4 regions of the Streptomyces sp. NPDC046870 genome follow, and region 1 is predicted to be linked to each of the others. Evidence: riboswitches for the same ligand, from Rfam matches in the RefSeq annotation. Region 1 holds a riboswitch; each other region holds the start of a gene.
What was found. Region 1 has a riboswitch for cyclic di-AMP ahead of AB0946_RS20980 (LysM peptidoglycan-binding domain-containing M23 family metallopeptidase). Riboswitches for the same ligand answer to the same signal wherever they lie in the genome.
Positions count from the first base shown of each region.

Region 1 (4,582 bases):
GGCCGACGCGGCCACCTGGACCCTGCCCGACCGCGAGGGCTGGCGGCTGTCCCAGCTGCACGGCCGCTGGGCCGCGGAGTCCCGGCTCACCACCGCCCCCCTCACCTACGGTGAGAAGGTCATCGGCAGCCGCCGCGGCCACACCGGCCACCAGCACCTGCCCTGGGTGGCCCTGGACACCGACGCCACCGAGGAGCGCGGCGAGGTCTACGGCTGCGCGCTCGGCTGGTCCGGCTCCTGGCGCATAGCGGTCGCCCAGCTCCCGGACGCGCGCGTGCAGATCACCGGCGGCGCCGGTTACGACGACTCGGGTCTGCTGCTCCTCGCGCCCGGGGAGTCGTACACCACCCCGGTCTTCGCGGGGCTGTGGAGCGACGGCGGCTTCGGCGGCGCGAGCCGGGCCTGGCACGCCTACCAGCGGGCGCACGTCATCCCGGACGCCAAGCACGACCGGCCCGTGCTGTTCAACTCCTGGGAGGCCACCTTCTTCGACATCTCCGAGGAGCAGCAGCTCGCGCTCGCCCGCCGGGCCGCCGAGATCGGGATCGAGCTCTTCGTCGTCGACGACGGCTGGTTCGGTGCCCGCACCAGCGACCGCGCCGGTCTCGGCGACTGGACCCCCAACCCCGACCGCTTCCCGCACGGCCTCAAGCCGCTCGCCGACCAGGTGCACGGGCTCGGCATGCGGTTCGGCATCTGGGTCGAGCCCGAGATGGTCAACCCGGACAGCGACCTGTACCGGGCCCACCCGGACTGGGTGCAGTACCAACCGGGACGCAGGCGGACGGAACTGCGCAACCAGCTCGTGCTCAACCTCGCGCGCGAGGACGTGCAGGAGTACCTGTGGGAGCAGTTGGACACCCTGCTGTCCAGCGCCCCCATCGACTACGTGAAGTGGGACTTCAACCGCTGCTTCACCGACGCCGGCTGGCCCGGGGAGCCGTACCCGCAGCGCCTGTGGGTGGACCACGTCCGCGCCCTGTACGCCCTGCTGGACCGGCTGCGCGCCGCGCACCCCCAGGTCGCCTTCGAGTCCTGCTCGGGCGGCGGCGGCCGGATCGACCTCGGTGTGCTCGGCCGCACCGACCAGGTGTGGACCTCCGACAACACCGACCCGCTGGACCGGCTCGCCATCCAGCACGGCTTCACGCAGATCCACCCCGCGCGCGTGATGGCGGCCTGGGTCACCGACAGCCCCAACACCCAGCTCAACGGGCGTGCCAGCTCGCTGCGCTTCCGGTTCGTCAGCGCCATGGCGGGCGTGCTCGGGGTCGGCGGCGACCTGACGGAGTGGAGCGCGGAGGAACTGGCCGAGGCCCGGCGGTGGGTGGAGCTGTACAAGGAGATCCGCCCGGTCGTGCAGCACGGGGAGCTGTACCGGCTGCGGCCCCCGGCGGGAGGTCTGAGCGCCGTGCAGTACGTCCGCGGGGCCGAGACCGTCGTCCTGGCCTGGCTGCAGGCGCAGAGCTACGGCGAACCGGTGCCGGCGGTGCGGCTGCGCGGGCTCGACCCGACGGCGTCGTACGAATGCCGCGAAACGGGCGAAGTGCACCGAGGCGCCGTCCTGCTGCACCACGGGCTGCGCACCGGGCTCAAGGGTGACCTGGATGCGACGGTCATCCGCCTGCGCCGTATCTGACCCTTTTGAGGACGCTGGGCGTGAGGAGGGTCATATCCGTGACCGTGTGTCGTACGGCTGCTGATGTGCCCCGGATCTCATGTCCATGCAATTCCGTTGCGGAAAAGGAGAATTGAGAAGGGGAGCGGGCCGGGAATTCACGTTCGGTGACCGTGGATTCCCGTACCCGATCACCCGGAACCGGAACCACGGGAACCGGCCGCTTGTTTCCGCGCGTCCTGCTCGCTTACGTTCGCCACCCATCCGGGCGGAACGCCGAATCCTGCCGCCGCCCGGACTCCCCACACATGACCCGCGTCGGCAGGAGCGGGGGACCCACCAGGTACGACTGCCTGTCCGGTCTCCGCGACAGGCCGGGGGTGCAGCCGTGCCGCGCACGGCCGGGCGGTTCCAGCCCGAACCCGACAGCTCACCTCGCAGGCGCCGGAGAGGAATCGCGCCATGCCTGCCAAGGGTAAGCACCGACGTCCCAGGACCCCGCGGTTCTCCCGCTCCCTCGCCGCCGCCGGAACCGGTGGCGCCGCCCTGGCCCTGCCCCTCCTCGGGGCCACCGGAGCGCATGCCGCGGCCCCCGCGCAGTCCGTGCCCGGAACGGCCGTGCGGACCCTTCCCGGCACCGCGCAGCAGACCGCCGCGCGGCACGACGCGGGCACGCGCACCTACACGGTGCGCAGTGGCGACTGCCTCGCGACGATCGCCCGGGACCAGCAGGTCGGCGGCGGCTGGCAGCGGCTCTACGACGACAACCGGCAGGCCGTCGGCGCCGACCCCGGACTCATCCACCCGGGCCTGAGGCTCAGCATCGGCGGGAAGGCCGCGCCGGCCGCCACGGCACCGGCGACCCCGAAGCCGGCTGCTCCCGGATCCACGCGGCCCGCCGCGCCGAAGACCACCCGGCAGGCCGCGCCGGCGCCGGCCCCCCAGCCCGCCTTCGCCGGTTACACCCTCCCGGTGGCCGGCGCCACCGTCGGCACCGGCTACCACGTCGCCGGCGGCATGTGGTCCAGCGGCTACCACACCGGCGTCGACTTCGTCGTCCCGACCGGCACGCCGGTCAAGGCCGTCGCCGCGGGCACCGTCGTCTCCGCGGGCTGGGGCGGCGCGTACGGCAACCAGGTCGTCGTCAAGCTGAACGACGGCCACTACGCCCAGTACGGCCACCTCTCCCGGCTCTCCGTCTCGGCCGGGCAGACCGTGACCGCGGGTCAGCAGGTCGGCCTGTCCGGCGCCACCGGCAACGTGACCGGCCCGCACCTGCACTTCGAGATCCGCACCACGCCGGACTACGGCTCGGACGTCGACCCGGTCGGCTACCTCCGCTCGCACGGCGTCGCCGTCGGCTGACCCGTCCCTCGCACCGCCTGCCCCACAGACCACCGAAGGCCGGACCCACGATCCCCGGGTCCGGCCTTCGGTGTACCGTGCAGCTTCTATTCCTGGATTTGCGAACTCTTTAAGAGTGGCTCATCTCACCGTTCGTCAAGTACGGCCTACGGTCGCGTAGGTCACATCCGAAGGTGAATCATGGTCCGACGTGGCAGACGATTCGAAGAATGACAGCAGATCAGTGATCGGGTCGTACGTGGCGGTGGGGGACAGCTTCACCGAGGGCGTCGGCGACCCCGGCCCCGACGGGGCGTTCGTGGGCTGGGCCGACCGGTTCGCGGTCCTCCTCGCCGACCGGCGTCCCGAGGGCGACTTCCAGTACACCAACCTCGCCGTGCGCGGAAAGCTGCTGGACCAGATCGTGGCCGACCAGGTGCCGCAGGCCATCGGCCTGGCCCCGGACCTGGTCTCCTTCTGCGCGGGCGGCAACGACATCATCCGCCCCGGCACCGACCCCGACGAGGTGGCCGAGCGCTTCGAACGCGCCCTGGCCCGGCTGACGCGGGCCGCCGGCACGGTGATGGTGACGACCGGCTTCGACACCCGTGGCGTCCCCGTCCTCAAACACCTCCGCGGCAAGATCGCCACCTACAACGGGCACGTCCGCGCCATCGCCGACCGGTACGGCTGCCCCGTCCTCGACCTGTGGTCGCTCAAGTCCGTGCAGGACCGCAGGGCCTGGGACAGCGACCGGCTGCACCTCTCGCCCGAGGGGCACACGCGCGTGGCGCTGCGCGCGGGACAGGTCCTCGGCCTGGACGTCCCGGCCGACCCGGAGCAGCCGTGGCCGCCACTGCCGCCCCGGGGCACGCTGGAGGTCCGCCGCGACGACGTCCAGTGGGCGCGGGAGTACCTCGTCCCCTGGATCGGCCGCCGGCTGCGCGGTGAGTCCTCGGGCGACCACGTGACCGCCAAGGGCACACTGTCACCGGACGACATCAGGATGCGGATCGCCGCGGTGGCCTGACCCGGCCGGCTTGTCACGACCCGCCGACCCGCCACGGCCCGCGCCCGCACCGCCGGCGCGGGCTGGACGGCGGTCAGTACGGCCCGGTCGCGGGCTCGTCGAGCAGGCGGGGCAGCCGGAGCCGGGCGACCGCGTCCGGCAGCGCGGGCGAGCGTCGCCGACGGCGCGGTTCCCCCAAGGCCGGTCCGAACGGCCGGTCTCGGCCTCGGTCACGTGCCGGACCTTGGCGCCGGGCTGGGCCGGCACGCCCGCCCCGGGCCCCGCGGGAACGGTGCCGCGATGGACGGACGCACCTCGGATGACCCCGCGCCCCGGTGCCGACGTGTCCGCGGCGCGCGGTCCGGTCGCGCCGGCGGTTCCGCGGAAGCCCGCGCGTCAGCGCCGTCTGTCCGTCAACGCCCCGCGCTCCAGACCCAGTTCGCGAGCGAGGGCGTCGTCCACCCACTCCTGTGCCCGGGACCGGGGCACCGCGCCCGGGTACGACGTGAGCTGTACCGCCAGCCCGTCCAGCAGCGCGGTCAGCCGCAGTGCCGTGCCGGCCGGGTCCGGGCAGGCGAACTCACCGGCCGCCACGCCCTCGGCGATGACGC
Region 1 covers NZ_JBEYXM010000009.1:66,776-71,357, forward strand. Annotated here, with positions in the region: gene AB0946_RS20975 (alpha-galactosidase) at 1-1,639, shown strand, start outside; cyclic di-AMP (ydaO/yuaA leader) riboswitch at 1,925-2,075, shown strand; gene AB0946_RS20980 (LysM peptidoglycan-binding domain-containing M23 family metallopeptidase) at 2,081-2,983, shown strand; gene AB0946_RS20985 (SGNH/GDSL hydrolase family protein) at 3,207-3,992, shown strand; gene AB0946_RS20990 (TetR family transcriptional regulator C-terminal domain-containing protein) at 4,368-4,582, opposite strand, start outside.

Region 2 (4,582 bases), on a different contig from region 1:
CGTCCATCGGCTCCCCTCGGTTCGTCCGGTTCGTCTCATCCGCTGCGGCGTGCCGGGTAGGTCACTTCCCGGCGTCGGCCGCCTTCACGAGGGCCTCCTTGGTCACCGTGCCGGCGTAGACCTTGCCGTCGTCGGTGATCAGGGCGTTGACCAGGCGGGTGGAGAAGACCGTGCCCTTGCCGAACTTCCCGGAGACCGGGTCGCCCAGCGAGCCGAGGAAGCCGCCGAGTTCACCGCCCTGGGAGCCGGTCGGCACGCCGCCCTTGGCGCCGGTGTCGAAGGTGGCGACGGACGTCCAGCCCTTGCCCAGCACCTTCAGCCCGTCCTTGCCCTCCAGACCCCCGGCGAGGTCCCCACCGTGTTCCGGGGCGTGCTCCCGGGCACCGGCGGCGTCCTTCTCCTCGGTGACCTTCGCGCCCTTGGGCGGCGTGAAGTCGAACGTGGAGGCGGCGGGCCGGGCGAAGGAGACCTGGGTGAAGCCCGCGTCGAGCACGGCGGCGCCGCCGCTCCTCGGGGTCAGCGTGAACTTCAGCGGCATGCCCGTCTTCGCGTCCACGGCGATGCTGATCGCGCCGACCGTGGTGCCGGACTGCCTGGGCCGGATCAGCAGCTTGTAGGCGTCGCGCCCGGCGACGTGGGCGGTGCCGTCGACGGTGACGGACGTGGTGTCGTCCACCGACTTCAGGGCCTCGTCGGCGAAGTCCTTGGGCGTGGCCGGCGGCTCGGCGTCGCGGCCCTTGCCGGAGGCGGCCCCGGTGGCGTGGTAGACCTCGTTGCTCTTGCTGTCGTAGCCCCAGACGTCCTTGCCGTCGTGGATCAGGCTGTACTCGGCGCCGCTCTCCAGCAGCGACAGCTTCTGCCGGTCGGGGCCGTCGGCCGCCACGCGCAGGGTGTGCGTGCCGGAGACCAGCTCGGTGAGCTTGGCCTTCGGGTCGGCGGAGGAGCCGTCGCCGGAGCCGCCCCGGTCCGAGCCGGACATCAGGCCGTTCTCGAGGCCGCCGAGGTCGGGCAGGCCGAGGTCGGTGCTGACCTTCACCGTGCCGGACAGCCGCTGCACGTCCGACGTGGCGATCTTCTCGATGAGCTGCTGGGCGCTGATCTTCGGCAGGTCGGGGTCACCGGAGTCGGCGAGCGCCGGGACCAGCCCGATCGTGGCCGCCGCCACCCCCACCACCGCGACCGGCACGGCGTACCGGGCGGCCTTGCGCCGGCCGGAGCGCGGGTGCTCGTCCTGCGCGGCGCCCACTGCGTCGTCGGATTCGTACGGTGCCATGTGTGCCTTACCTCCGTCGTCGGCGGCGGCTGTCCTCACGCTGGTCCGCTGGTCCACCCTGAGCCGCCATTCTCACCCGAAACGGTGAGGAGTGGTGATTTCCGTGGTGTCCATCTGACCAAATCGGCTGTGGACAAGCGTCAGACCTCGGAGCCAACTCCGTCTACACCTGCGGTATGACACCCGGCGGCGGTTCCGCCGCCCGACCCGTAGGGGTCGCGCCGGACGCCGGGGCCCGTACGGGTGACCGGCCTGGTCAGCCGGCGCGGTGCACGACCGCGTCGCACAGCTCGATCAGCGCCGCCTTGGCATCGCACTCGCGCAGCGGGGCGAGCGCGGCCCGCGCCTCCTGCGCGTACCGCACGGTATCCCGGCGGGCCTGCTCCAGCGCGGGGTGCGCGCGCAGCGCGGCCAGCGCCTCGGCGTGCCGGGCGTCGTCGCTGAGGTCGGAGTCCAGCAGCGCGCACAGCGCGACGTCCTCGGCCAGGCCCAGCCGGGCGGCCCGCTCGCGCAGCCGGAGCACCGGCAGGGTCGCGATGCCCTCCCGCAGGTCGGTGCCCGGGGTCTTGCCGGACTCGTGGGAGTCGGAGGCGATGTCCAGGACGTCGTCCGCGAGCTGGAAGGCGACGCCGAGCCGTTCCCCGTACTGGGTGAGGACGTCGACGACCGTCTCGTCCGCGCCGGACATCATCGCGCCGAACCGGCACGACACCGCCACCAGGGAGCCCGTCTTGCCGGCGAGCACGTCCAGATAGTGCTCGACCGGGTCTCGGCCGTCCGAGGGACCCGCGGTCTCCAGGATCTGGCCGGTGACGAGCCGTTCGAACGCGAGGGCCTGCACCCGGACCGCCTCGGGACCGAGGTCGGCGAGGATCTGGGAGGCGCGGGCGAAGAGGAAGTCGCCGGTGAGGACCGCGACGGAGTTGCCCCAGCGGGTGTTGGCGCTGTCCACGCCGCGCCGTACGGCCGCCTCGTCCATGACGTCGTCGTGGTACAGCGTGGCCAGGTGGGTCAGCTCCACGACCACGGCCGAGGGCACGACGCCCGGCGCGTAGGGGTCGCCGAACTGGGCCGCGAGCATCACGAGGAGTGGCCGGAACCGCTTCCCGCCCGCCCGCACCAGGTGCTGCGCCGCCTCCGTGATGAAGGGGACCTCGCTCTTGGTGGCTTCGAGCAAGCCTTCCTCGACAGCCGCCAATCCGGCCTGGACATCGGCTTCCAGAGCCTGGTCCCGCACGCTCAGCCCGAACGGCCCGACGACGGTCACGAGGGGTCTCCTGTCTGCTGGTGTCTGCTGGCGGTTACACGGTTTGTCGATAGGTCGCTGCCATCACTCAAGTCAGCGTATCCGGTCCTCTTTCGATCACCGATAGCGCCCACCGGTCCAGCCCGGGCGATACCGGATCATGACCGGCATGGTTTTGATCACACAGTGTGAGCGGATTTTTATCCATATAAGAGTAATCCGGACACTCCACCCTCGCCTCGGCGGCGACGCCCCGCACACGCCGGGTTCCACCATCACCCCGACTTCAGGTGCGAATCCCCTTATTCCCTCATGTCCGATTTAAAAGTGTTTGTTATTTCGTGAGTTGGGTCACGTGCCCGACGGGGCCGCCGGGCACGCCCGACCCTCGCGCACCCCTTGCCGTATCGGCGAGTTGAGGATTGGCAACCGCAAAGGATCAAGTACCTCATACGGCGTCGATCAAGGTCAAATCGCACGTTGTATGAATCCGGGCCTTGTTCCCGACATGTGCTCTCGCATACGTTCCGGGCCGTCGGGCGGACGCCGAATCCTGCCGCCGCCCGCATACCCATCGACGAACTCATTCGTACGGCAGGAGCGGGGGACCCAGGTAAGCCGCCGGTCCGGAACGGCACACGCCGCGCCGGGACGGCTAGGGGTGAAGCCATGCCTCCGTCAGGAGCACGGCAGGGCGCCTCCCCGCCCGAACCCGACAGCTCACCTCGCAGGCGTCGGAGAGGAACGCCCCCATGTCTGCTGTCGCCCAGCCCCGCCGTACCCGGAACAGCCGCCTCGTCCGCGCGCTCACCGCCGTCGGCACCGGTGCCGCCGTCCTCGCCCTGCCGCTCATCGGCGCGGCGGACGCCTCCGCGGCCCCCAGCACCACCACCACGGCCGCCACCACCCCCGCCGGCTACCCGAACAACCTCGACGGCTGGATCCGCGAGTCGCTGGCGATCATGGCCGAGAAGCACATCCCGGGCACCTACAACGGCATCCACCGCAACATCATCCGCGAGTCCTCCGGCAACCCGAAGGCCATCAACCTCTGGGACTCCAACGCCGCCAAGGGCATCCCGTCCAAGGGACTGCTCCAGGTCATCGACCCGACGTTCAACGCGTACCACGTGGCCGGAACGTCCTTCGACATCTACGACCCGGTCGCCAACATCACCGCCGCCTGCAACTACGCGGCCGCGCGGTACGGGTCCATCGACAACGTGTTCGGCGCGTACTGACCGGCACCGGCGGTCCGGCCGGGCGCCGGCCGACGACCTGACCGGGCGCTGCCGGTGTCCCCGTCAGCCGGTCGGGAAGAGTCGTTCGAGGACGACGGCGACGCCGTCGTCCTCGTTCGACAGGGTGATCTCGTCGGCCACCGCCTTCAGCTCCGGGTGGGCGCCGGCCATGGCGACACCGCGCCCGGCCCAGTCGAACATCGGGATGTCGTTGGGCATGTCGCCGAACGCGAGGGCCCGTTCGGCGGCGATCCCGAGCCGTTCCGCGGCCCGCGCCAGCCCGGTCGCCTTCGTCACCCCGCACGGCTGGAGCTCCACCGTGCCGGGCCCCGACATCGTGACCGACGCGAGCGAGCCCACCGCCGCCCGGGCCACGGCCGCCAACTCGTCGTCGGACAGGGTGGCGTGCCGCAGCAGCACCTTGCTGATGGGCGCGCACCACAGGTCGTCCCGCCGGCCGACCCGCACCGCGGGCAGTGTCGGGTGGGGCATCCGGTAACCGGGCTCGATGAGCGTGAGCCCGTCCACGCCGTCCTGGTCGACCGCCGCGTAGACCTCCCCCACCTCCGCCTCGATCTTGCCGAGCGCCGTCTCGGCCAGCTCCCGGTCCAGCCGGACGGACCACAACAGACGGTCGGTCGCGGCGTCGTAGACCTGGGCCCCCTGCCCGCACACCGCGAGCCCGGCACCGCCGAGGTCCGCGAGCAGCGGCCGCACCCGCGGGGCCGGGCGGCCCGTCACCACCAGGTGCCGGGCACCGGCCCGCGCCACCCGCGCGAGCGCGGCGAGGGACCGGTCCGAGACGGTGTCGTCGCCGCGCAG
Region 2 covers NZ_JBEYXM010000002.1:812,648-817,229, forward strand. Annotated here, with positions in the region: gene AB0946_RS08175 (ABC transporter ATP-binding protein) at 1-7, opposite strand, end outside; gene AB0946_RS08180 (DUF2092 domain-containing protein) at 62-1,273, opposite strand; gene AB0946_RS08185 (polyprenyl synthetase family protein) at 1,530-2,540, opposite strand; cyclic di-AMP (ydaO/yuaA leader) riboswitch at 3,085-3,266, shown strand; gene AB0946_RS08190 (transglycosylase SLT domain-containing protein) at 3,272-3,760, shown strand; gene AB0946_RS08195 (HAD family hydrolase) at 3,824-4,582, opposite strand, start outside.
Region 2: it holds a riboswitch for cyclic di-AMP, as region 1 does, so the genes downstream of both, AB0946_RS08190 (transglycosylase SLT domain-containing protein) here and AB0946_RS20980 (LysM peptidoglycan-binding domain-containing M23 family metallopeptidase) in region 1, are expected to answer to the same signal.

Region 3 (4,582 bases), on a different contig from region 1:
CGCCGAACGCCCACCTGCTGTGAGCGTCCGCCCGCCCGCCGGGGGTGCCTGGCGGGCGGGCGCGGGGGTGCGTCGTGACCGCCCGCGCGGCCCCCGCGCCCCGCGGGCGCCGAAGAGGGGCCGGAAACGACTCAGGGCCCGGAATCCTGGGGATTCCGGGCCCTGAGCCTTCAGTAGCGGGGACAGGATTTGAACCTGCGACCTCTGGGTTATGAGCCCAGCGAGCTACCGAGCTGCTCCACCCCGCGTCGTTGTGACTCCAGTGTACGCCATGCGCGGGACCGCTCGCACACCCCTTTCGGACCACACCGGTCGCCGCCCGCCCCGGGGCCCGGAAACCTGGAGGTACGTCGGACAAGCGGGAGACACGCGGTGCGCCCTGGAAAGGTGGAGGAGAGCCCGTACGCCAGGGCGGGCGGCCGGCTCCCCGGCGACCCCGTGCCCGACCCGGGGCTCGGTGACGAAGCCGTGCCGGTGGGCGCCCGCCGCCGCCCCGGCCCCCGTGCCCTGGCCCGCACCCTGCCCGCCCTGCTCGTCGTCTGCGGCGTCCTGTACGGCCTGCTCACCCCGGACGACTTCACCGCCGTCCCGTTCTTCACCGCGGCGCCGCTGGTCGCCGCGCCCCTGTCCTCGCTGCGCACCACCGTCCTGACCGGTCTCGTCTCCCTCGCCGCCGCCTACGCCGTGCACACCGACGCCGGGGCCCATCCCACCGTGGGCACCCTCACCGACGTGGTCACCGTCGCGACAGTCGCCCTGCTGGCCGTCGCCATCAACCGGGTGGTCCGCCGGGGCGACCGGCGGCTCGCCTCCGCCCGCGAGATCGCCGAGGCCGCCCAGCGGGCCGTCCTGCCGGAACCGGACGAGCGGATCGGCGGCTACGAGATCGCCGCCTGCTACGAGGCGGCACGGCAGGACGCGTTCATCGGCGGCGACCTGTACGCCGTACAGGACAGCCCCTACGGCGTCCGGCTGGTCGTCGGGGACGTGCGCGGCAAGGGCATGGGCGCCGTCGCCGCGGTGGCCGTGGTGATCGGCGCGTTCCGGGAGGCGGCCGAGCAGGAGGCCACGCTGGAGGCGGTCGCCGAGCGGCTGGAGCGGGCGCTGGCCCGCGAGGGCACCCGGCGCGACGGGATCGACGCCTTCGAGGGGTTCACCACCGCGGTGCTCGCCGAACTCCCGCACGGCGACGGCGCCGTACGGATCGTCAACCGCGGCCATCCGCCGCCGCTGCTGCTGCACGCCGACGGCACCCTGCGGACCCTGGCCCCGGCCGAGCCCGCGCTGCCGCTCGGCATGGGCGACCTCGGCATGTGGCCGGACCGCGCCACCGAGACCGCCTTCCCGAGCGGCGCGACCCTGCTGTTCTTCACCGACGGCCTGTCCGAGGCGCGGGACGCCCACGGCCGGTTCTACGACCCCGAACGGCGGCTCGCCGGACGCACCTTCGCCGGCCCGGCCGCACTGGTCGGCCGGCTCGCCGAGGAGGCGCGCCGGCACTCCGGGGGCGGCATGGCCGACGACATGGCGCTGCTCGCCGTGCGGCGCCCCTGACCGTCACCGCAGGTGACCGGACGACCGCCGTGCGCATAACGTCTGAGTCACCATCAAAACCGAAAGTGACTGCTGAACGAGTCCGATGCTCGGTCAACTCGCCCCTTTTGACGGGGTAGTGGCCGATAGCTCCGCTGGTGAAGACGCGAATGATCAAGCCGAACGGCTTGGAAAGTGACTGTCGGGTCTATTAACGTTCGATAACGCAGCGCGGTCGTCACAGCCGTCACAAGAGGCGGCTCCGTGCGCACGCGCCGAATCCCGCAAGGGAGCCGGGGAACCACCACCCTGGGGTGAATCACGCGAATGCCGTCGTGAACTCGCGGAGTCCACGACCGGTATACGCGCGTAGGAGACCTTCCTGCTCCGAACCCGTCAGCTAACCCGGTAGGCGAAAGGAAGGAAAGGAGTACGCCCGCGTGGCGTCCAACCGGCCTGCCCCAGAAGCCCCGTTCATACCGGCACAGCGCGAGCCCGAGACCTTCGGGTACGGCGCCTACCGCGCCGAGGAGGGCCCCTGGGAGGAGTGGAACCCCACCGAGGAGTCCGTCGCCCCGGTGCGCGGCCGGCATCGCGTCGCCAAGCAGCGCGGCGGCTTCGCGCGCAGCTCCACCGTCCTGGGCGTCGGCGTCATGGCCGCCGTCGGCGCGGGCGGCATGGCCAGCGCCAACACCGGCAAGCCGCCGGTCTCGATCTCCCTGCCGGACCTGCCCTCGGTCGGCTCCCTCTTCCACGACGACTCGGCCGACGCCCACCCGGCCGAGGCCGCCACGGCCACGCTGAGCACCGTCGGCGTGACCACGGCCGCCGGCGAGGACAGTGCCGACGCGGGCGAGGCGCTGCGCAACCGGATCATGGCCCAGGCCGAGCAGCAGCAGGGCCAGGCCGAGAGCAGGGCCACGGCCGCCGCGGTCGCCGCCGCCGAGAAGCAGAGCGCCGACGCCGCCGCCCAGGCCGAGCAGAAGGCCGCCGCCCAGGCCGCCGCGGCCAAGGAGAAGGCGGAGGCCGCCGCCGCGAAGAAGGCCGAGGAAGAGCGGCTGGCCAAGCTGGCCGAGCAGTACACGCTGCCCACCTCCTCGTACACGATCACCTCGACCTTCGGCCAGGCCGGCGGGATGTGGTCCTCCGGCTACCACACCGGCCTCGACTTCGCCGCCCCCACCGGCACCCTGATCAAGGCCGTGCACAGCGGCACGATCACCGAGGCGGGCTGGGCCGGCTCCTACGGCTACCGCACGATCCTCACCCTGGACGACGGCACCGAGCTGTGGTTCTGCCACCAGTCCTCGATCAGCGTCTCCGTCGGCCAGAAGGTCACCACCGGCGAGGTCATCGGCCGCGTCGGCGCCACCGGCAACGTCACCGGGCCGCACGTCCACATGGAGGTCCACCCCGACGGCCAGGCCACCGGCATCGACCCCATGGCGTGGCTGCGCGGCAAGGGTCTCAACCCCTGACGGTCCCGTCCCGCGCGGGATCTTTGCGAGATCTTGACGGGGACTCCGCCCCGGCGGTGGGATGCGATCACCCACCGCCGGTGTTGCCATGACGTATGACGTCACTTCGTAAACTCGGCCCGTCCGATCTCGAGGTCTTCCCGCTCGCCCTCGGCGGCAACGTCTTCGGCTGGACCGCCGACGAGCAGACCTCCTTCGCCGTCCTCGACGCCTACACCGCCGCCGGCGGCAACTTCATCGACACCGCCGACTCCTACTCCGCCTGGATCGAGGGCAACCAGGGCGGCGAGTCGGAGACGATCATCGGCAAGTGGGTCAAGGCACGCGGCAACCGCTCCGAGGTCGTCATCGCCACCAAGGTCAGCCAGCACCCGGAGTACCAGGGCCTGTCCGCGGCCAACATCAAGGCCGCCGCCGACGCCTCCCTGCGCCGCCTGGACACCGACCACATCGACCTCTACTACACCCACTTCGACAAGCCCGAGGTGCCGGTCGAGGAGATCATCGGCGCGCTGGACGAGCTGGTGAAGGCCGGGAAGGTCCGGCACATCGCCGCCTCCAACATCAGCCCCGAGCGGCTGCGGGCCTCCCTGGACTTCTCCGACCGCGAGGGCCTCGCCCGCTACGTCGCCGTCCAGCCGCACTACAACCTGGTCTCCCGGGACACCTACGAGGGCCCGTTGCAGGACCTCGTCGCCCGCGAGGGGCTGTCCGCCGTCCCGTACTTCTCCCTCGCCTCGGGCTTCCTCACCGGCAAGTACCGGCCCGGCACGACCGTCGACAGCGCCCGCGCCGAAGGAGCCCAGAAGCACGCGGAGTCCGAGCGCGGCCAGAAGGTCCTCGCGGCCCTCGACGAGATCGCCGCGGCGCACGGGGTCCCGGTCGCCACGGTGGCCCTGGCCTGGCTCGCCGCCCAGCCCACGGTCACGGCCCCGATCGCCTCGGCGAGGACGGTGGAACAGCTCCCGGCGCTGCTGGGGGTCGCGGAGCTGGAGCTGACGCAGGCCGAGGTGACCCGGCTGACGGAGGCGTCCGCCTAGGGTCTCTCGTTCGGATCATGCCGGGCTGATCCGAACGAGAGGCCCTACGTCCGGTACGGGTTGTACGCGGGATACGGCACCGCCGGATACCCGTACGGCGCCGGCCCCCAGAACACCGGCGCGGGAACCGACGCCCTGCTCGCGTACTCCAGCGCGGGCCGGGCCACGTCCCTGCGCTTCCACAGCTCGTCCAGCAGCTCACGCTCCCGGACGACGAAGTCGGGGCCGGCCTTGCCCCGGCGCCCCCGGTGCCGCAGGAACGCCAGCGAGGTCGCGTACGCCTCGTACCGGGCCACCTCCCGCGCCGCCTGGCGCCCGTGGTGGTGCCGGGCGTAGTCCCGGGCCATCCGGCGCGCACGCATCGACCCGAGCGCGAACGGCTCGGCCGGGCCCAGCCACCCGGCCAGCACGTACGTGGGCAGTTCGGCCCGCACGGTCCGCAGCTCCCGCTGCCGGGTCCAGACCACGAGCCAGGTCACCACCGCGAACACGGGCACCATGAAGCCGCCGTAGACGGCGAAGAAGCCGTAC
Region 3 covers NZ_JBEYXM010000024.1:97,356-101,937, forward strand. Annotated here, with positions in the region: gene AB0946_RS33995 (dihydrofolate reductase family protein) at 1-23, shown strand, start outside; tRNA gene AB0946_RS34000 (tRNA-Met) at 175-248, opposite strand; gene AB0946_RS34005 (PP2C family protein-serine/threonine phosphatase) at 373-1,554, shown strand; cyclic di-AMP (ydaO/yuaA leader) riboswitch at 1,797-1,962, shown strand; gene AB0946_RS34010 (M23 family metallopeptidase) at 1,974-3,011, shown strand; gene AB0946_RS34015 (aldo/keto reductase) at 3,107-4,051, shown strand; gene AB0946_RS34020 (PrsW family intramembrane metalloprotease) at 4,096-4,582, opposite strand, start outside.
Region 3: it holds a riboswitch for cyclic di-AMP, as region 1 does, so the genes downstream of both, AB0946_RS34010 (M23 family metallopeptidase) here and AB0946_RS20980 (LysM peptidoglycan-binding domain-containing M23 family metallopeptidase) in region 1, are expected to answer to the same signal.

Region 4 (4,582 bases), on a different contig from region 1:
GCTCCAGGTAGAGGCTACTCGTCAACTGGTCGAGAACAACCACGTCCAGATCAGAAGTGCTCGGAAATGAGAAGATAACGAAAGGCCCGGTGAGTCCGACGTGCGCCCCGGCCGCGAACGGCAGCACCTGAAGCCGTACCTGGGGCAGCCGGGCCGCCTCCATCAGCCGTTCCAGCTGCCGGGCCATCACCTTCGGACCACCGACCTCGCGGCGCAGCACCGCCTCGTCCAGTACGGCGCTCAGCACCAGCGGCGGGTCGGAACGCAGCACGTGCTGCCGGGCCAGGCGCACCTCCACCAGCGTGTCCAGGCGGTCCTCGTCCAGGTCCTTCACGGCCGCACGGGTCACCGCGCGGGCGTACTCCGGTGTCTGGAGCAGCCCCGGCACCACGGTCGTCTCCAGCGTGCGCATCGCGCTCGCCTGCGACTCCAGGCTGATGAAGTCACGGTAGGTGGGGGGCAGCACCCCGCGGTAGGCGTGCCACCAGCGGTCCCGGCCGCCCGCGTCCTCCGACCCCGCCAGCGTCAGCAGCAACTCGCGCAGGTGTGCGTCCCGCACCTGGTAGGCGTCGAGCAGTAACCGCAGATCGGCCGGTTTCACACCGCTGGCGCCGGTCTCGATGCGGCTCACCTTCGACTGGTGCCATCCGACGAGCCGGGCGGCCTCACCGCTCGTGAGCCCCGCACCGGTACGCAGCGTGCGCAGTTCGGCGCCCAGTTTGCGGCGGCGCACTGCCGGACCGTTCTGCATGGGCTCCTCCTTACTCCTTCCGGGCCGCCCACATACGGTCTCGCGTCGCAGAGTTCACCGCTTCGAGCGACAGATATATGCATATCTTGGTGGATCGCTCCCCGTGACCGCCCGTTGGTGGCAGTCTGGCGAACAAGCACCAGTCCGGGACCGTACTCGAACCCTCCGCCACATGTCGGACCACGGCCCCGTGGGAAAGGGACGACGTCGCCATGGCAGACCACCTGGAAGCATCCGTCACTCTGCCGAGCGATCCGGCCTCGGTCTCCGCGGCCCGTTCCTACGTCGTGGGCACCCTGGCGGAGTGGGGCCTGCCGTCCGACACCGACGTCGCCGACACCGTGCGGCTCATCGTCTCCGAACTCGCCACGAACGCCGTACAGCACACCTTCGGCCAGTCACCCACCTTCACGGTCGACGTCGCGCTGCACCATGACGAACACCTGCGCATCGGCGTCACGGACAGCCATCCCCGCTTCCCGAAGAGACTGCCCGCCGCCGTCCAGCAGGACAACGGCCGCGGCATGGTCATCATCCGCTGTCTCACCGCCGAGTGCGGCGGCAGACTCCGCGTCCGCCCCACGCGCGAGGGCGGCAAGACGGTCTCGATCGAACTGCCCTGGACGATCCCGGCGACCCCGGTACCGGCGGGCCAGCAGGAGCAGTGACCCTCCGGGCGGGGCGGGGGCGTTCCTGACCGGCCGGGCGCCGGCGCGGCAGGCACGCCCGGCCACTCTTCCCCGGCCGGGGCCCGGCCACGACGTCCGGTACGCCCCGGCGAGCAGTGCCTCGATCTCCCGCCGGTCCGGAGGGCGCGGCACCACGCGCATCGCGGCTGCCCCGACAGAGGAGGCTGGCCGCGCGTGCCCAGGCCGGCCGGTAGGCGTGGTGAGCGCCAGATCCGACGCGTACGTCGGGGTGCGCCGCATGCACCCCCGGCGGCCGGGAGCACCCGAGCCGCAGCGGGGCGCCGGTGAACCACGCCGACTCGTGCCGGGGCCGACTGCCGGGAGAGGAGGGGCGGCGCGTGCCCGAGCCGGTGGGCGGTCCGGCCGATCGTGCCGGCCTCCGTCACCGGCACGCCGGGACCAGGGCCGTACAGGCGCCAGGCCGGGCGCCGACGTCACGCGCTCGCGCGCGAGTCCCCGCCCCGCGCCGACACGGTCTGCGGCTCGGCGTCACGGCCCCCGCGCAGGCCGCCTTGGCGGTGCCCGGCGTCGCGGCCGTCCCCGCCGTGCCGGGGCGCGAGGCGTCGCCTGCGTGCCCCAGTACGGCGTCTCGCCCCTGGGAGGTGCGATGGCTCGCCCGCGCGTCGACTCGGTCTGCGGGCCGGCGTCGGGGCGGAGCCGTAGTACTCGCCGCCGCGGCGGTGCCGGGCGGCTGGCGGGGCGTGCCGTGGGCGCGAGGCGGCGCCTGCGCGCCCCAGCTTGGCGTCTCGTTACCGGGACGCATCGGTGGCCCGCCCGGGCGTCGGCGCGGTCTGCGGGCCGGCGTCGCGGGTGGAGCCTCGCTGAGGGCAGCCCTGGCAGTGCGCGGCGTCGCGCCCGGTCTGGCCGGTGGCGGGGCGTGCCGTGGGCGCGAGGCGGCGCCTGGGAGCCCCAGCCCGACGTCACTTCCCCGGAACCCTGCGGCAGCCACCCGGGCGCCGGGCGGCGTCGCGGTTCCGGGGTCTCACCCGTGGCTCGCTCAGGCGGCCCGCCCAGGCGCCCCGCGTCCGTGGGGTGCGGGCGGGCGCCGGGGCGGCGTCGGCGGCCCTGCTGCTGGAGCCGCTGCTGGTCCGAGGCGGGTCAGCTCACCCGGCCGTACCAGACGCTCTTCGTCCAGATCCTCTCGAGCTTCACCACGTCCCCGGTCTTCGGGGCGTGCCAGATCTTGCCGTGACCCGCGTAGATGCCGACGTGGTAGACGTACGAACCCGAGTGGAAGAAGACCAGGTCGCCCGCCTTGCGGCTCCTGGAGGAGATGTGGTGCGTCTTGTTGTACTGCTGGGCGGCCGTGCGCGGCAGCTTCTTGCCGGCCTTCTTGTAGGAGTAGAGCGTCAGCCCCGAGCAGTCGAACCGGCGCGGGCCGGTGGCTCCCCACGCGTAGGGGGCGCCCTTCTTGGAGGCCGCGACCTTGAGTGCTTTCGTCGCCATCGTCGCGGCGGAGGCGTCGGTGGCGAGGCCGGGCACCGCGATCGAGCCGCCCACGGCGGCGAGGGTCAGAGCCGAGGCCGTGCCAGCCCGGGCCATCAGCGACGGGACACGATTGAGCGCAGTCATGCGCAACCCTTCGTCAGCCGCCTGTGAAGGATGACCTGTCGGATTCGGGCTGGCGAAGTTGCCCGGCCGTGTTGCCACGGCTTCACCCCAAGGGTCGCCCGGAGCCGACGACCGTCCGTGTCGTACGGACGAACATCTGTTCCGGCGACCCGCCTTGCTTGGGTCCTCCACTCCTGCCGATCCACTCCGTCGACCGGTCATCCGGGCGGCGGCAGGACTCGGCGTCCGCCCGGATCGCCCCGCCGCGGTGGCGGGGGCTTGTCGTCAGACACGGATCTTGGCTCACGATCGTCGGAAAATCCCAACGGAATCGGGGATTTGTGGTGTTACTCACCACTCACCCGTTCGGGTGGACACTGCCCTGTTCGAGCCTCCGTCAGATCCCGGACGTAGCCCCCGACCTGGGGCGATGCGCCTCCCGGCGGCCGACGCGACGGCGCTTGGCGCAACTCGGGAGGCCCGGAAAGCGATCTGGAAGTACACCGGTCGGCGGTACGTCGTTCGGACCGTTTCAAGTCCCGTCCGGACGAAGCGTGTCGACGCACGGGGCCGGCCGGGCCGGGCGGGGCGTCCCCCTCAGCCGGCGCCGTCCGGCGGGAGCGCGACGCGAGCGGCCCGGCGCTCGCCGTCCAGCACCCGCAACGCCCGTGCCAGCGTGTCCCCGTGCAGCTCCGTCTCACCCCGTTGGTGCATCAGCGCGAGCGCGTCCCGCAGCTCCGCCGCCTTGCGCACCAGCGCCTGGGCGGCGCGCAGCCCGCGGTAGGTGTCCCCGGGCCGGGCCGGGTTGATGCGGCCCAGCAGGTCGACCGCCTCCAGGTAACGGTCGATCAACTCGCCCTCGGCGCGGGTCAGCGCGGGAAGGGGCGGGAGGTCCGGCAGCATGGGCGGCTCACCTCGCGTCCGGTGCGCCGGGCGTGCCCCGGCGGCTCGGCACGATGCCGTCCACCAGACCGTAGGCGACCGCCCCGGCGGCGTCCAGGATCAGGTCGCGCTCCAGATCCTCGTGGACCTGCCCGGCCGTGCGCCCCGTGTGCCGCGTCAGCATCTCCGCGAGCGTCGCGCGGATGCGGGTCAGCTCCTCCGCCTGGATGAGCAGGTCGCTGGGCTGTCCGCGCACCGGCTCGGGCAGCGCGGGCTGCTCGATCACCATGCGGGCGCCGGGCAGCGCGAACCTCTTGCCCGGGGTGCCGGCCGCGACCAGCACCGCGGCCGAGGCGGAGGCCTGGCCCAGGCAGTAGGTCGCCACGTCACAGCCGACGTACTGCATCACGTCGTAGATCGCCGTCATGGCGTCGAACGAGCCGCCCGGCGAGTTGACGTACAGCGTGATGTCCCGGTCCGGCGCCGCGTGCTCCAGGTACATGAGCTGCGCGGTCACGTCGTTCGCCGCCGCGGTGTCGACCGGCGTGCCGAGGAAGACGATGCGGTCCTCGAAGAGCTTCGCGTACGGGTCGAGGGTGCGCACGGCGCTCCCGGTGCGTTCGGTGTACTCGGGCAGGACATGGCGGGCGGACGGTCGGGACATGGACGTACCCCTCCTCATGACGAGGCCCCGATGGGCTCGACTTCT
Region 4 covers NZ_JBEYXM010000007.1:233,864-238,445, reverse strand. Annotated here, with positions in the region: gene AB0946_RS18590 (helix-turn-helix transcriptional regulator) at 1-751, opposite strand, end outside; gene AB0946_RS18585 (ATP-binding protein) at 964-1,419, shown strand; gene AB0946_RS18580 (C40 family peptidase) at 2,539-3,012, opposite strand; cyclic di-AMP (ydaO/yuaA leader) riboswitch at 3,016-3,246, opposite strand; gene AB0946_RS18575 (hypothetical protein) at 3,589-3,894, opposite strand; gene AB0946_RS18570 (ATP-dependent Clp protease proteolytic subunit) at 3,902-4,537, opposite strand.
Region 4: it holds a riboswitch for cyclic di-AMP, as region 1 does, so the genes downstream of both, AB0946_RS18580 (C40 family peptidase) here and AB0946_RS20980 (LysM peptidoglycan-binding domain-containing M23 family metallopeptidase) in region 1, are expected to answer to the same signal.